Beijerinckia sp. 28-YEA-48: one gene and its partners. The protein of the gene in region 1 interacts with the protein of each later gene in a pairwise test. Links are inferred from orthologs where the notes say so. Each region holds a gene or a part of one and is shown in the gene's direction. Other genes may lie near its edges.

Evidence for each region.
Region 2: the proteins of BLW50_RS10050 (region 1) and BLW50_RS06375 interact in binary tests that used the Escherichia coli proteins (3 or more experiments, as listed by UniProt). The link is inferred for Beijerinckia sp. 28-YEA-48 from one-to-one orthologs.
Region 3: the proteins of BLW50_RS10050 (region 1) and BLW50_RS14415 interact in binary tests that used the Escherichia coli proteins (3 or more experiments, as listed by UniProt). The link is inferred for Beijerinckia sp. 28-YEA-48 from one-to-one orthologs.

The regions. Positions count from the first base shown.
Region 1 is NZ_FNSI01000001.1:2,123,469-2,126,430, forward strand. What follows is about bases 155-2,962. They hold BLW50_RS10050 (P-II family nitrogen regulator), read left to right. Parts: upstream 155-1,293; coding sequence 1,294-1,632; downstream 1,633-2,962. Other genes in these bases: sseA (3-mercaptopyruvate sulfurtransferase), read left to right, coding at 195-1,055; glnA (type I glutamate--ammonia ligase), read left to right, coding at 1,696-2,962. UniProt on the Escherichia coli protein: P-II indirectly controls the transcription of the glutamine synthetase gene (glnA). P-II prevents NR-II-catalyzed conversion of NR-I to NR-I-phosphate, the transcriptional activator of GlnA. When P-II is uridylylated to P-II-UMP, these events are reversed.
Region 2 is NZ_FNSI01000001.1:1,360,752-1,363,850, forward strand. The notes cover bases 104-3,048. They hold BLW50_RS06375 (two-component system sensor histidine kinase NtrB), read left to right. Parts: upstream 104-986; coding sequence 987-2,111; downstream 2,112-3,048. Other genes in these bases: dusB (tRNA dihydrouridine synthase DusB), read left to right, coding at 104-953; ntrC (nitrogen regulation protein NR(I)), read left to right, coding at 2,146-3,048. Outside these bases: more of dusB, read left to right, coding at 27-103; more of ntrC, read left to right, coding at 3,049-3,099.
Region 3 is NZ_FNSI01000001.1:3,025,049-3,028,613, reverse strand. What follows is about bases 21-3,431. They hold BLW50_RS14415 ([protein-PII] uridylyltransferase), read left to right. Parts: upstream 21-378; coding sequence 379-3,231; downstream 3,232-3,431. Other genes in these bases: grpE (nucleotide exchange factor GrpE), read left to right, coding at 3,341-3,431; gshB (glutathione synthase), read left to right, coding at 21-245. In the rest of the region: more of gshB, read left to right, coding at 1-20; more of grpE, read left to right, coding at 3,432-3,565.

The DNA.
Region 1 (2,962 bases):
ACGACGGCGATGAACCAGATGAAGGCGCCGGCCCACAGGCCGAAGGCGAACAAACCACCGATATTGCTCTGGCTATGCGTGCGTCCCATGTGAGCCTCCTCAAGTCCGATGAGGTCACCCTAGCTGGCCGATGGATTGCCGATGTGCGAGGATGCACATGGCAAATATTTCGTTAAATTTGACGAGGACTGTTCATGAATGATTCAGCATCCCAGGCCAGCGCTCCGATCGTCTCGACCGCCTGGCTGGCGGACCGGCTGGGAACGGCAGGCCTGAGCATTGTCGATGCCTCCTGGTACCTGCCGGCGGCGAACCGCGACGGCAAAGCCGAATATGCGGCGGGTCATATCCCCGGGGCGGTGTTCTTCGACATCGACGAGGTCTCGGACAAATCGAGCGACCTGCCGCACATGCTGCCGGACCCGACCGGCTTCGCGCAGGCGGCGGCGGGCCTGGGGGTCAATACCGATGACGACATCGTCGTCTATGACGGCGGCGGCCTGTTCTCGGCGCCGCGCGTCTGGTGGATGTTCCGCCTGTTTGGCGCGCGCAAGGTGCATGTGCTCGACGGCGGCCTGCCGCGTTGGAAAACCGAGGGACGGCCGGTTGAACAGGGCGTGGCCCAACGTCACACCGGCGCCTTCACGGCAACCCTGAATAAAGACGGGGTGGCGCACATGGCGGACGTGGCGGCGGCGCTGCAGGACAACTCGGCCCAGGTGCTCGACGTGCGCGCCGCCGGGCGCTTCACCGGCGAAACGCCGGAACCCCGCCCTGGCCTGCCCTCCGGCCATATGCCCGGCGCCCGCAACCTGCCGACCACCGAACTGGTCGCCAATGGTGCGCTTAAATCCAAGGAAGAGCTGCTGAAAGCCTTCCACGACGCCGGGATCAATCCGGACGAGGCCCTGATCACCAGCTGCGGCTCCGGCGTCTCGGCCGCCATCGCCAATCTGGCGCTCGCGGTCGCCGGCAAACCGCAGCCGAAGCTTTACGACGGTTCGTGGACCGAATGGGCATCGCGCGGGCAGCCGGTCGCCAAAGGCAAACCGTGATCAACAGCCGCACTGACCAAATCCTCGGCAGTGATATGATCAATAATTAGGCAGCAAATGCGCAACCTTTGTGCAACACTTGTGCGGAGGAGCGGAACCCGAATAAATCCAGCCATTATCCCCTTAATTGCTGGGGGTGGCTGGATAGAATCTTGGCACAGCAGGTGCTAATAGCCCGTCGGAATGCGGTCATACGGCCGACCCACGCACGGGCCACCACCGGGAGCAGCGGGAGCGCATGAAAAAGATCGAGGCGATTATCAAGCCGTTCAAACTGGACGAGGTGAAAGAAGCCCTCCAGGAAGCTGGCTTGCAAGGCATTACCGTCACCGAAGCCAAGGGTTTTGGCCGACAGAAGGGCCACACCGAGCTCTATCGCGGTGCCGAATATGTCGTCGACTTCCTGCCCAAAGTGAAAATCGAGATCGTCCTGGCTGACGAAATGCTCGATCGTGCCGTAGAAGCTATCCGCAAGGCCGCCCAGACCGGCCGGATTGGCGATGGCAAGATTTTTGTATCCAATATCGAGGGGGCTGTCCGCATCCGCACCGGTGAAACCGGCACGGATGCAATTTGACATCTTCCTAGATTCCTCCAGCACCCCACCGAACGACCCTAGCAAGTGTAGAAAGGCCCAGACATGAAGACCGCCAAGGACGTCCTTAAGGCGATCAAAGATAACGACGTGAAATTCGTCGATCTGCGTTTTACCGACCCGCGTGGCAAGTGGCAGCACGTCACTTTCGACCCAGGTCTCGTCGACGAGGAAATGTTCTCGGAAGGCACGATGTTCGACGGTTCGTCGATCGCCGGCTGGAAGGCGATCAATGAATCCGACATGACCCTGATGCCGGATCCGACCAGTGCGACGATGGACCCGTTCTTCGCCGCGCCGACCATGGTCATCACCTGCGACGTGCTTGAGCCGTCGACGGGCGAACCCTACAACCGCGACCCGCGCGGCATCGCCAAGAAGGCGATGGCCCACATGAAGTCGCAAGGCGTCGGTGACACCTGCTATTTCGGCCCGGAAGCCGAATTCTTCGTGTTCGACGACGTGCGCTTCGCGTCCGAGCCCTACAACACGGGCTTCAAGCTCGACTCGTCGGAACTGCCCTCCAACGGCGACACCGACTACGAAGGCGGCAACCTCGGCCACCGCATCCGCACCAAGGGCGGCTACTTCCCGGTTCCGCCGCAGGATTCGGCGCAGGACATGCGCGGCGAAATGCTCTCCGCCATGGCCCAAATGGGCGTCAAGGTTGAGAAGCATCACCACGAAGTGGCGTCCGCTCAGCACGAACTCGGTATGAAGTTCGACACGCTGATCACCATGGCCGACCACATGCAGATCTATAAGTACTGCATCCATCAGGTGGCGCAGAGCTACGGCAAGACGGCGACGTTCATGCCGAAGCCGATCTTCGGCGACAACGGCTCGGGCATGCATGTGCATCAGTCGATCTGGAAGGCCGGCAAGCCGGTGTTCGCGGGCGACAAATATGCCGGCCTGTCGCAGGATTGCCTCTACTACATCGGTGGCATCATCAAGCACGCCAAGGCGCTGAACGCCTTCACCAACCCGTCGACCAACTCCTACAAGCGTCTGGTCCCCGGCTATGAAGCCCCCGTGCTGCTCGCCTACTCGGCGCGCAACCGCTCCGCTTCGTGCCGTATTCCGTGGACGACAAACCCGAAGGCCAAGCGCGTTGAAGTGCGCTTCCCCGATCCGATGGCGAACCCCTACCTCGCCTTCGCGGCTCTGCTGATGGCCGGTCTCGATGGCATCGCCAACAAGATCGATCCGGGCGCGGCCATGGACAAGGATCTCTACGACCTGCCGCCGAAGGAACTGAAGAAGATCCCGACGGTGTGCGGCTCGCTGCGCGAAGCGCTTGAGAACCTCA
Region 2 (3,099 bases), 760 kb from region 1 along the record:
TCGACGGCCGCGCGCTGCTCGCGCCGATGTCCGGTGTCACCGACGTCGGTATGCGGCGCGTCGCCATGCGCTTTGGCGCCAGCGCGGTCGTATCGGAAATGGTGGCGTCCGATGACTACGTGCGCGGCGATGAGGAGAGCCGGCTGCGCGCCGAGGGCGAGGGTGTAAAACCCCACATCGTCCAGATCGCCGGTTGTCAGCCCTATTGGATGGGCGAGGCGGCGCGGCTGGCGGAAGCGTCCGGCGCCGAGGCGGTCGATATCAATATGGGTTGCCCGGCCAAGCGGGTCACCGGCGGCTATGCCGGCTCGGCGCTAATGCGCGATCTCGACCTGGCGCTCGGCTTGATCGAGGCCACGGTCAACGCCGTCCGCATTCCTGTCACTCTGAAAATGCGGCTTGGCTGGGATGCCGACGCGTTGAACGCGCCGGAACTGGCGCGCCGTGCAGAAGCGGCTGGCGTGAAGCTGATCACCGTCCACGGCCGCACCCGTCAGCAGTTCTACAAGGGCCGCGCCGACTGGAGCGCCATCGCGCCGGTGCGCGAGGCGATTTCGGTGCCTCTGGTCGCCAATGGCGATTGCGACGGCCTGGATGATGCCCGGGCCATGCTGGCGGCATCGGGCGCCGATGCGGTGATGATCGGCCGCAGCGCCGTTGGTCGCCCCTGGCTGGTCGGCGAGATCGCCGCCGGTCTGGCAGGGCGGGAGCCGCAGGACATTGCGGTGGAAGCGAAGGCCGCGGCAGCCGTCGAGCACTTGCAGACCCTCTTGGCGACGATGGGGCCGCGAACCGGCCTTCGCCATGCCCGCAAACATCTTTCCGCCTATGCGCAGCATGCGGGCGCGCCGGAGGCGCTGCGGCTGCAACTGGTGACGACCGACAATGCCGCCGAGGCGGAAGAGCTTTTGCGGCGCGCGTTCGAGACTTCTCTCGTCGCCGCCGCTGCCTGATGACGACTTCACGGATGAACCATGGATGATGGAATGAGAGCCGATCGGGAAATGGGGCGGGCTGGCGCTTTCTCCGAGCTGATCCTGAACGCCCTGCCGTACCCGGTGCTCTGCATCAACCGGTCGGGCGAAGTGCTTGATCTGAACAATGCCGCAGAGCAGTTCTTCGAGCTTGGCGCGGCGCATCTCCTGCGCAGCAAGATCGCCGATCTGCTGCCGCCGCGCTCGCCGGTTCTGGCGCTGATCGACGACGTGCGTCGGCGTGGTTCAGTCGTCAACGAATATCGCGTCGAGATCGGCAATCCGCGCCTCGGGATTGAGCGGATTGTCGATATTCACGCCGGCCCGCTCAGCGATGATGATGAAAAAATAGTCATTATGCTTCAAGAACGGACAATCGCCGACAAGATGGATCGGCAAATGACCCATCGCGGCGCCGCCCGATCGATCACGGCGTTGGGGGCCATGCTGGCCCATGAGATCAAAAATCCGCTTTCGGGCATCCGCGGGGCAGCTCAGCTGCTGGAAACCGACCTTGAGGATGAGGGGCGGGCGCTGACTCGGCTGATCTGCGAGGAAACCGACCGGATCGTGAAGTTGGTCGATCGTATGGAGGCTTTTTCCGACGGCCGGCCGATCGAACGCGAAGCGGTCAATATCCATATGGTCTTCGACCATGTGAAACGGGTGGCGCAGGCCGGTTTCGCCCGCCACATCCGCTTTGTTGAGAATTTCGACCCGTCGCTGCCGCCGGTTTTCGCCAATCGCGATCAATTGATCCAGATTTTCCTGAATCTGGTGAAGAATGCCGCTGAAGCGATTGGCGAACATGCCATCGAGGGCGAAATCGAATTGATGTCGGCTTACCGGCCTGGGGTGCGTATTCGCGGCCAAGGCGCGGGAACGAGCGTAGCTCTGCCGTTGGAGTTCTGTGTCCGCGACAACGGGCCTGGGGTTGCTCCGGAAATCTCTGAACACCTGTTCGACCCGTTTGTGACCAACAAAGCATCAGGAACTGGCCTCGGACTTGCACTGGTAGCGAAAATCGTTCGGGATCACGGCGGGATTGTCGAATGCGATCCGCAGCCGCGCCGAACGACCTTCAGGGTCCTGATGCCTGTGTACGCGCAGCAGGACGGGCGGCATTCCGAGCCTTAGTTGAGGGGCCCGGACTTATGAGGACAAGGCCTTGATGGCGACCGGGAATATCCTAGTAGCAGACGACGACACCGCAATCCGAACGGTGTTGAGCCAGGCCCTTTCACGCGCCGGTTACGAGGTGCGGGTGACAGGCAATGCATCGACCTTGTGGCGCTGGGTGCAGGCGGGAGAGGGCGATCTCGTGATCACCGACGTGGTGATGCCCGACGAGAACGCCTTCGATCTCTTACCGCGTATCAAGAAGATGCGTCCCGAACTGCCGATCATCGTGATGAGCGCGCAGAATACATTCATGACCGCGATCCGTGCCTCCGAGCGCGGGGCCTATGACTATCTGCCCAAGCCTTTCGATCTGAAGGATCTCGTTGCCATCGTCGGTCGGGCGATGAGCGAACCAAAGACGAAGCCGGCGCGGGAAACGCCGGAAGAAATGGAAGGCATGCCGTTGGTCGGCCGTTCGCCGGCCATGCAGGAAATCTACCGCACCTTGGCGCGGTTGATGCAGACCGATCTGACGGTGATGATCAACGGCGAGTCCGGCACCGGCAAAGAGCTGGTGGCGCGCGCGCTGCACGATTACGGCAAGCGCCGCAACGGGCCGTTCGTCGCCATCAATATGGCGGCGATCCCGCGCGATCTGATCGAAAGCGAATTGTTCGGCCACGAGCGCGGCGCTTTCACTGGCGCCAACGCCCGGTCGGTCGGACGTTTCGAACAGGCTGAAGGCGGCACGCTCTTCCTCGACGAGATCGGCGATATGCCGATGGAGGCGCAGACGCGGTTGCTGCGCGTGTTGCAGCAGGGCGAATATACGACGGTGGGCGGGCGCACGCCGATCAAGACCAATGTCCGCATCGTCGCGGCCACCAATAAGGATCTGCGCGTTCTCATCCAGCAGGGCCTGTTCCGCGAGGATCTGTTCTTCCGTCTTAATGTCGTGCCGCTGCGCTTGCCGCCGCTGCGCGAACGGGCCGAGGACATTCCC
Region 3 (3,565 bases), 900 kb from region 1 along the record:
ACATGGTGCGGGGCGGCGCGGCGCGCGAAACCGATCTGTCGCCGCGAGAACGGGAAATTTGCGAGACCATTGGGCCGGAATTGAAGCGCCGCGGCCTGATTTTCGTCGGGATCGACGTCATCGACGGCAATCTGACCGAAATCAACGTCACGTCGCCGACGGGCCTGCGCGCCATTCGCAAGCTCGGTGGGCCTGATCTCGCCGCCGCTCTCTGGGATGCTATCGAGCGCAAACGCGGCGGCTAGAGCAAATCACGTTTCGATAGAAACGCGATTTTGCCCAGCATCTTTGTTTTGACGCGTCTTTGTGCAATTCCAAAACGCTGCGAGCGGTCAAATTTGGCGCACCGCTGGCCCATCCGTGCTATGGGTGGTTTCCATGAGCCTCACAGCTGTTTCGACCGAAGCGCCCCGTCGCGCCGCCCGTCCGCCGAAGATCGCCCATCCGCGTTCGGCCATCGTCGATCACACCGCGCTCCAGGCCCGGCTGGATGCCATCGGGGCGGATTTATCCTCGGATCGCGGCGCCATGCGCGCCGCCGCCCTCGAAGAGCTCCGCCAAGCCCTTACGGGCGGCCAGGCGGTCATTCAGCGCTGGTTCGAGATCGACGGGCAGGGGCTCAAATGCGTCCATAATCTCGGCTGGCTCGAGGATGAGATCATCCGCGCCATCCACCATTTCGTCACCACCTGGATGTACCCGGCGGAAAATCCCTCGACCGCCGAGCGGATCGCCATTGTCGCCGTCGGCGGCTATGGCCGGGGCACTTTGGCGCCGGGCTCCGACATCGATTTGCTGTTCCTCTTGCCCTACAAGCAGACCGCCTGGAGCGAGAGCGTCATCGAGGCGGTGCTCTATCTGCTGTGGGACCTGCGCCAGAAGGTCGGTCATGCCACCCGCACGGTCGCCGAATGCCTGCGCCAGGCCATGGGCGACATGACCATCCGCACCGCGCTGCACGAGGCCCGCTTCATTCTCGGCGATGCCGGTCTGTTCGAGGATTTCCGCACGCGTTTCGACAAGGAGATCGTCAGCAAGACGGCGCGTGAATTCGTCGCCGCGAAACTGGCCGAGCGTGACGCGCGTCTGTCGAAGTCCGGCGCCTCGCGCTATGTCGTCGAGCCGAACGTCAAGGAAGGCAAAGGCGGCCTGCGTGATCTGAACACGCTCTTCTGGATCGCCAAATATGTCTATCGCGTGCGCGACATCGCCGAGCTGGTGCCCGCCGGCGTGTTCACCGAACGCGAGATCCTGACCTTCCGCCGTTGCGAAGAATTCCTGTGGCGGGTGCGCTGCCATCTGCACTACGTCACCGGCCGCTCGGAAGAACGTCTGACCTTCGACTATCAGCGCAACATCGCGGAGCGGCTGGGCTATGTCACCCATGCCGGCCTGTCCGATGTCGAGCGTTTCATGAAGCATTACTTCCTCATCGCCAAGGACGTCGGTGATCTCACCGCCATTGTCTGCGCCGCGCTTGAGGAACGGCAGGCCAAGCCGCGCGCGACGCTTAATCGTTTTATGGGCAAGTTCCGGCGCCGCAACGACGCGTTGGAGTTTCCGGGCTTCGCCATTGAGGTCGACCGCATCACGGTCGCCAATGACAAAGTCTTCGAGACCGATCCGGTCAATCTCATCCGGCTTTACTGGTTGGCCGATAAACACCGGCTCGCCATTCATCCGGACGCGTCGCGGCGGGTGACACTGTCGCTGAAGTACATCGACGCCGCCGTCCGCGAAGATGCCGAAGCCAACCGGCTGTTCGTCGAAATCCTGATGTCGCGCCATGCGCCCGAGACGGTGCTGCGCCTGATGAACGAATCCGGCGTGCTCGGCCGTTTCATTCCTGACTTCGGCCGCATCGTCGCGATGATGCAGTTCAATATGTATCATCATTACACGGTCGACGAGCATCTGATCCGTTGTATAGGCATTCTGTCGCGCATCGAGTCAGGCGAGCTTGTCGAGGATCATCCGGTCGCCAGCGAAATTCTGCCGGTCATCCACAATCGCAAAGTGCTCTATGTGGCGCTATTCCTGCACGACATCGCCAAGGGCCGCCCGGAGGATCATTCCATCGCCGGGGCGCAGGTGGCGCGCAAACTATGTCCGCGGCTGGGGCTGACGCCAGCGGAGACCGACAATGTCGCCTGGCTGATCGAGCATCATCTCGACATGTCGAACGTCGCCCAAGGGCGCGACCTGTCCGATCGCGGCACCATCGAAAGCTTCGCCAAGCCGATCCAGACGCTCGAGCGGCTGCGCATGTTGCTGGTGCTGACCGTCTGCGACATCCGGGGCGTTGGCCCTGGTGTGTGGAACGGTTGGAAGGGGCAACTTCTGCGCACGCTCTATTGGGAAGCCGAGCCGGTGCTGTCCGGCGGCCATTCAGCCATCGATCGCAAGCAGCGCGTCGCCATCGCGCAGGACGAATTGCGCCGCGCGCTGTTGTGGTCCGATCCCGATTTCGAAGCCTATGCCGCCCGCCACTATCAGCCCTATTGGCTGAAGGTCGATCTCAAGCACATGGTCAGGCACGCCAATCTGCTGCGCCTGTGCGAGGTCGAACTGCGTTCGCTGGCCACCGAATATACCACCGAGAAATTCACTGGCGTGACCGAACTGACGGTGGTGGCGCCGGATCATCCGCGCCTGCTGTCGATCATAGCGGGGGCTTGCGCCGTGTCAGGCGCCAACATCGTCGACGCGCAGATTTTCACCACGACCGATGGGCTGGCGCTCGACTCCATCTCCATCCGTCGCGCCTTCGATGATGACACTGATGAGTTGCGCCGCGCCTCGCGCGTTGCCGCCACCATCGAGAAGGCGCTGCGCGGCGAGATTCGTCTTGGCCAGGTCGTGGCGGAAAAAAGCGAGGCGCCAAAGAGCCGCGAGAAGGCGTTCCGCATCGAGCCGGAAGTCGTCATCGATAACACTTTGTCGAACCAGTTCACGGTTCTGGAGGTCTCGGGCCTCGACCGTCCGGGCCTCTTGTTCGAACTCACGTCGCAACTGTCGAGCCTCAACCTTAACATTGGCTCGGCCCACGTCGTCACCTTCGGCGAGAAGGCGGTGGACGCGTTCTACGTGACCGACCTCACCGGCCTGAAAATCACCAATGCCAGTCGTCAGGCGGCTATTCGCAGGCAATTGACCGAAATTCTTGGCGCGACGGAGGCCGGAAATCGTTCTGGCGGCCGGAAAGCCGCATCGGAAGCAGCTGGAGCTTGATTTTTCGGCTCAGGACCCCGATATCGGGGTGAAATTCCCTCATTTTGAGAGTGCTATGACTGATCCCCAGACGAACCCGGCTGTGCCGGGCGAGGAACCGCAGGACCAGATGAATCCGGAAGCCATGCAGCCCGATCCGTTCGTCGTGCTGGAAAAGCTGACGGCGGAAAACGCCGAGCTGAAGGATCGTACCCTGCGCACCCTGGCGGAGATGGAAAATCTGCGCCGCCGCACCGAAAAGGAAATCGCCGATTCGCGCGTCTACGGCGTCACCAATTTCGCCCGCGACATGCTGACCTTCGCCGACAACCTGCATCGCGCCATCGAATCGGTT